Regions from separate parts of the Streptomyces sp. BBFR102 genome, predicted to be linked through region 1. Evidence: predicted binding sites of a transcription regulator. Region 1 holds the regulator's gene; the other holds the start of a gene.
What was found. The regulator HrcA, encoded in region 1, represses chaperone genes, less so after heat shock. The targets are predictions, from matches to a motif close to TTNGCACTCNGNNNNNCNGAGTGCNAA.
Positions count from the first base shown of each region.

Region 1 (3,405 bases):
ACCCCGAGGCGGTCCGCGAGGGCGCGGCCGGGGCCCGCCCGGCCTTCGGGCGGACCAGGGTGACCGGGCGGCCCTCCAGCAGGAAACCGCGCTCCACCATGGGGAAGACCCGGTGCTTGCCGAACCGGTCCTCCAGGGTGACCACCGGCCCCTCGGCCGACTTCTCGCAGCGGATCACCGCGCCGCAGAAGCCGCTGGCGGGCTCCTCCACGACGAGGCCGGGCACCGCCTCGGCCTCGGGGGCGGGATTCCGCTTCTTCCACGGCGGGGTCAGGTCCGGCTGGTAGCTGCGCATGGGCAGACGTTATGACAGGGCGAACCGGCGGGCCAGCTCATCGCGTTGGGCCCGGACGAACGCGGCGTCCACCACCGCCCCGTGCCCCGGCACGTAGACCGCGTCGGGGCCGCCGAGCGCCAGCAGCCGGTCCAGCGCCTCGGGCCAGCGCGCGGGCACCGCGTCCGGTCCGGCCTGCGGCTGTCCGGACTCCTCGACCAGGTCGCCGCAGAACACCACGTCGGGCGTGCCGGGGACCAGGACCGCCAGGTCGTGCGCGGTGTGTCCGGGGCCCAGGCCCGCGAGGAGTGCCCGGCGCCCGCCGCCCAGCTCCACCACGGCCTCGCCGGAGACCGGGTGCCGGGGGACCACCAGCGTGCCGGCGGCCTCCCCGGCCTCGCGGGAGGCGAGCCCGTGGCGTACCGCGTCGGCCTCCAGCGCGTCGGTGCGGGTGAGGGCGGTGTCCAGGCCGACGGCTCCGTGCACCCGGGCGCCGGCGAAGGCGGCGGCGCCGAAGACGTGGTCGAAGTGGGCGTGGGTCAGTGCCAGATGCGTCACACGGCGGGGCCCGCCCCGCTCGCGCAGGGCCCGCTCGGCCGCGCGACGCAGCCAGGCGCCCTCGCGCAGGGACGCGCCCGCGTCGACCAGCAGGGCGCCGGCCGGGCCCACGACCAGCCCGGCCGTCGCGTCCCAGCGGGGCAGCCGCACCCGCCCGACGCCGGGGGCCACCCACTCCCAGCGCGGCTGCGGCCCGGTCCCGTTCGCGTTCATCGCCTCATCACGGCTCCACCCTCTCAGGCGCCGCGCGGCATACCCGGCGGTACCGGGTGACTTCGCCACGGCGTCCCGGGCCGGGGCGCCCCGGCCTTGCCGCGGACGCACCGGTCAGCCGTACACTGGTCCGCGACGTGGTTGGCACTCGCGCGAGGTGAGTGCCAGCAGAGGCCCGCGGGGGACGCGGGGGCGTGGCAGGCGACTGGGAGGTGCGCGGTGCTCAGTGAACGAAGGCTGGAGGTCCTGCGCGCGATCGTCCAGGACTACGTCGGCACCGAGGAGCCGGTCGGCTCGAAGGCGCTCACCGAGCGCCATCGGCTCGGCGTCTCCCCGGCCACGGTCCGCAACGACATGGCCGCACTGGAGGACGAGGGGTACATCGCCCAGCCGCACACCAGCGCGGGGCGCATCCCGACCGACAAGGGGTACCGCCTCTTCGTCGACCGGCTCGCCGACGTGAAGCCGATGACGGCGCCCGAGCGGCGTGCTATTCATCACTTCCTCGGCCAGGCCGTCGACCTCGACGACGTGGTGGCCCGCACGGTGCGGCTGCTCGCGCAGCTCACCCGGCAGGTCGCGGTCGTGCAGTACCCGTCCCTGACCCGGTCCACGGTCCGGCACGTGGAGCTGCTGTCGATGGCCCCGGCCCGGCTGATGCTGGTGCTGATCACCGACACCGGCCGGGTCGAGCAGCGGATGATCGACTGCCCGGCGCCGTTCGGCGAGGCCTCCGTGGCCGACCTGCGGGCCCGGCTGAACAGCCAGGTCGCGGGGCGCCGGTTCGCCGACGTGCCGCAGCTGGTGCAGGACCTTCCCGAGTCCTTCGAGAGCGAGGACCGGCCCACCGTCTCGACGGTGCTGTCCACGCTCCTGGAGACCCTGGTCGAGGAGACCGAGGAGCGGCTGATGATCGGCGGCACCGCCAACCTCACGCGCTTCGGGCATGACTTCCCTCTCACCATCCGCCCCGTCCTGGAGGCGTTGGAGGAACAGGTCGTCCTGCTCAAACTCCTCGGTGAGGCGAAGGATTCGGCCATGACCGTACGGATCGGTCATGAGAACGCCCATGAGGGCCTCAGCTCCACGTCGGTCGTCTCGGTCGGCTACGGTTCGGGACGCGAGGCAGTCGCCAAACTCGGCGTGGTCGGACCGACCCGCATGGATTACCCCGGAACGATGGGAGCGGTACGCGCAGTGGCACGTTACGTCGGACAGATCCTGGCGGAGTCGTAAGTGGCCACGGACTACTACGCCGTACTCGGCGTGCGCCGCGACGCTTCCCAGGACGAGATCAAGAAGGCGTTCCGCAGACTCGCCCGCGAGCTGCACCCGGACGTCAATCCGGACCCGAAGACGCAGGAGCGCTTCAAAGAGATCAACGCCGCCTACGAGGTCCTCTCCGACCCGCAGAAGAAGCAGGTCTACGACCTCGGCGGCGACCCCCTGTCGCAGAACGGCGGCGGAGGCGGAGCGGGCGGCTTCGGCCAGGGTGGCTTCGGCAACTTCTCCGACATCATGGACGCCTTCTTCGGCACCGCGTCCCAGCGCGGCCCCCGCTCGCGCACCCGGCGCGGTCAGGACGCCATGATCCGGCTCGACATCGAGCTGGACGAGGCCGCCTTCGGCACCACCAAGGACATCCAGGTCGACACGGCCGTCGTCTGCAACACCTGCAACGGCGAGGGCGCCGCCCCCGGCACCTCCGCGCAGACCTGCGACATGTGCCGCGGCCGCGGTGAGGTCTCCCAGGTGACCCGGTCCTTCCTCGGCCAGGTCATGACCTCCCGCCCGTGCCCCCAGTGCCAGGGTTTCGGCACCGTGGTGCCCACCCCCTGCCCCGAGTGCGCCGGGGACGGCCGGGTCCGCTCGCGCCGCACGCTGACGGTGAAGATCCCGGCCGGCGTCGACAACGGCACCCGCATCCAGCTCGCGGGCGAGGGCGAGGTCGGCCCCGGCGGCGGCCCCGCCGGCGACCTCTACGTCGAGATCCACGAGCTGCCGCACTCCGTCTTCCAGCGGCGCGGCGACGACCTGCACTGCACGGTCACCATCCCGATGACGGCCGCGGCCCTCGGCACCAAGGTGCCGCTGGAGACGCTGGACGGCATGGAGGAGATCGACATCCGGCCCGGCACCCAGTCCGGCCAGTCGGTGCCGCTGCACGGCCGGGGCGTCACGCACCTGCGCGGCGGCGGCCGGGGCGACCTGATCGTGCACGTCGAGGTGACCACGCCCGGCAAGCTCGACGCCGAGCAGGAACGCCTGCTGCGCGAACTGGCCCAGCTGCGCGGCGAGGAGCGGCCCACCGGCCAGTTCCAGCCCGGCCAGCAGGGCCTGTTCTCCCGCCTGAAGGACGC
Region 1 is NZ_CP195757.1:1,527,443-1,530,847, reverse strand. Features, by position in the region: gene ACSLIC_RS06960 (DUF3097 domain-containing protein) at 1-295, opposite strand, end outside; gene ACSLIC_RS06955 (MBL fold metallo-hydrolase) at 305-1,045, opposite strand; gene hrcA (heat-inducible transcriptional repressor HrcA) at 1,265-2,281, shown strand; gene dnaJ (molecular chaperone DnaJ) at 2,282-3,405, shown strand, end outside.

Region 2 (3,405 bases), 1.8 Mb from region 1:
GCACCGGTGGCCTCGTCGCCCTCCAGCTCCAGCTTCTCGAAGACCGAGGTCGCCTGGAGCAGAGCCACGCCACCACCGGCGACGATGCCCTCCTCGACGGCGGCCTTGGCGTTGCGCACCGCGTCCTCGATGCGGTGCTTGCGCTCCTTCAGCTCCACCTCGGTGGCGGCGCCGGCCTTGATGACGGCCACGCCGCCGGCCAGCTTCGCCAGACGCTCCTGGAGCTTCTCGCGGTCGTAGTCCGAGTCGCTGTTCTCGATCTCGGCGCGGATCTGCGCGACGCGGCCGTTGACCTGGTCGCTGTCGCCGGCACCGTCGACGATCGTGGTCTCGTCCTTGGTGATGACCACCTTGCGGGCGCGGCCCAGCAGGTCGAGACCGGCGTTCTCCAGCTTGAGGCCGACCTCCTCGGAGATGACCGTGCCGCCCGTGAGGATGGCGATGTCACCGAGCATGGCCTTGCGGCGGTCGCCGAAGCCCGGGGCCTTGACGGCGACGGACTTGAAGGTGCCGCGGATCTTGTTGACCACCAGGGTCGACAGGGCCTCGCCCTCGACGTCCTCGGCGATGATCAGCAGCGGCTTGCCCGACTGCATGACCTTCTCCAGCAGCGGGAGGAGGTCCTTCACGTTGCCGATCTTGGAGTTGACGATGAGGATGTACGGGTCGTCGAGCGACGCCTCCATCCGCTCCATGTCGGTGGCGAAGTACGCCGAGATGTAGCCCTTGTCGAAGCGCATACCCTCGGTGAGCTCAAGCTCCAGACCGAAGGTCTGGGACTCCTCGACGGTGATGACGCCTTCCTTGCCGACCTTGTCCATGGCCTCGGCGATCAGCTCGCCGATCTGGGTGTCGGCGGCGGAGATGGAGGCGGTGGAGGCGATCTGCTCCTTGGTCTCCACGTCCTTCGCCTGCTCCAGCAGCGCGGAGGAGACGGCCTCGACGGCCTTCTCGATGCCGCGCTTCAGGGCCATCGGGTTGGCACCCGCGGCGACGTTGCGCAGACCCTCGCGGACGAGCGCCTGGGCCAGGACGGTCGCGGTCGTCGTGCCGTCACCGGCGACGTCGTCCGTCTTCTTCGCGACCTCCTTGACCAGCTCGGCGCCGATCTTCTCGTAGGGGTCTTCGAGCTCGATCTCCTTGGCGATGGAGACACCATCGTTGGTGATCGTGGGGGCGCCCCACTTCTTCTCGAGGACGACGTTGCGGCCCTTGGGGCCGAGGGTGACCTTGACGGCGTCGGCGAGCTGGTTCATCCCGCGCTCGAGACCGCGCCGCGCCTCCTCGTCGAACGCGATGATCTTGGCCATGTGAAGTGGTCCTCCCAGGACTGGGGGTCCCCCCGGACTCTGTCTGGGGGAGGGTGGATACTCCGGACCGTGTTGGCGCCCGCGACGGACGGCCTGCCTGCCTCGCGGTTCCTTGCCCCGCGCGGCCTGCGGGCCTCACCGACCCGGTCCTTCTGTCACTCTCACTCGGAGAGTGCTAACGCAATAATTAGCACTCGGGGTAGGAGAGTGCAAGGCGCTAGGGGCCTTCGGCCCCGCGCCCGTCGGCTGGGGGTGCCCTGTCCGCGCCGGCGGATGCGGGTGGCCTCAGACGCCGGCCGGGCTGTCTTTTGACGAGCCGTCCGCTCGCCGGCGGGCCTCAAAGACGGCCTCAAGCGCCGGCCGGGCCGCCTATAGCCCGGCCGGCGCTTGAGGCCACCAGCCCGGTCGGCGTCTGAGGCCACCAGCCCGGTCGGCGTTCGAGGTCGCCCCGTCGGGCATGGCAGAGGGCCCGCCCCCGGTGACGGGAGCGGGCCCTCTGGTGAGTGTGGTGCGGTCGGCGCCTCAGGCAGCCGCGCGGACCATGTCCGCCTGCGGCCCCTTCTGACCCTGCGAGATCTCGAATTCGACCCTCTGACCCTCTTCAAGGGTGCGGTAGCCGTCCATCTGGATCGCGCTGTAGTGGACGAATACATCCGCACCACCGTCGACCGCGATGAAGCCGTAGCCCTTCTCCGCGTTGAACCACTTGACGGTGCCCTGAGCCATGCCTAACTCCCCTATTACTGGCCCTTGCACAGGCCCGCACTTCGCGGACCCGGGTCAGACCTCACCCCCCAACCTTCGGTCGGGGGTGTGCGCCGGAACGCGTCGACCGCCGCTGAATGTATCTGCCCAACTGCCGTCTGCAACAGGTCAGTCGGACGAGAAATCCGAAGGCCGGGGACGGACGGAAACGGGAGGATGCGCCGGAGTTCCGGGCAAGTCGGGCCCGGCAAAAGGCGCGCATGGGGGCGAATGGCCGGGCTACTTTGCCTGCAGTCCGCCGGAGGGAGAACGGCGGCTCATATGCTCCTGGCACAAACACGGGAGCCTGTTCCCCAACTCTATCGCGCTCAACCATGCAGAATTGCCCCCTCCGCTTTCCCGGGAGGGAATGGAGCGGAGAGGGCAATTCGGTGGCGCGGGTGGTTCCGCGGGCGCGGGAGGCTCAGCAGCCGCCGGCCACCGCCGGGATGATCGAGACGCCGGCGCCGTCGGGCGTGGCGGTCTCAAGGCCCTGCTCGAAGCGGACGTCGTCGTCGTTGACGTAGACGTTGACGAAGCGGCGCAGCCTGCCCTGGTCGTCGAGGACGCGGGCGGCGATGCCGGCGTGGTTCTCCTCCAGGTCGGCGATGACCTCGGCGAGGGTGGCGCCCTCGGCGGGGACCTCGGACCGGCCGCCGGTGTAGGTGCGCAGGATGGTGGGGATGCGGACGTTGACGCTCATGGGACAGCCTTCCGGGAGTTGGGGCGGCGGGACGGGCGGGGGCGCGTCACGGACGCGCGGGCGACGGCGTCAGGAGGTGGCGAGACCGGCGGCGCGGAAGGCGTCCAGGTCTGGCCGGATGGTCGCGGTCGGGCCGGTGGTGGGCGCCACGGCGTCCAGGGTCTTGAGGCCGTCGCCGGTGTTGAGGACGACGGTGGTGAGGGACGGGTCGATCCGCCCGGCCCCGATGAGCTTGCGGGTGACGCCGACCGTCACGCCGCCCGCGGTCTCCGCGAAGATCCCCTCGGTACGGGCGAGCAGCTTGATGGCGTCGACCACCTGCGCGTCGTCCACGTCCTCGACGGCGCCTCCGGTGCGGCGGGCGATGTCCAGGACGTACGGGCCGTCGGCCGGGTTGCCGATGGCCAGCGACTTGGCGATGGTGTCGGGCTTCTGCGGGCGGACCACGTCGTGCCCGGCCTTGTAGGCGGTGGAGACCGGCGAGCAGCCCTCGGCCTGGGCGCCGAAGATCTTGTACGGACGGTCCTCGACCAGCCCGAGCGCGATCAGCTCCTTGAACCCCTTGTCGATCTTGGTCAGCTGCGAGCCGGAGGCGACCGGGATCACGATCTGGTCGGGCAGCCGCCAGCCGAGCTGCTCCGCGATCTC
Region 2 is NZ_CP195757.1:3,372,924-3,376,328, reverse strand. Features, by position in the region: gene groL (chaperonin GroEL) at 1-1,310, opposite strand, end outside; gene ACSLIC_RS15095 (cold-shock protein) at 1,833-2,036, opposite strand; gene ACSLIC_RS15090 (MoaD/ThiS family protein) at 2,479-2,757, opposite strand; gene thrC (threonine synthase) at 2,827-3,405, opposite strand, start outside.
Region 2: groL (chaperonin GroEL) is a predicted target of HrcA. The motif match lies at 1,498-1,524, and genes of this name have one in related genera.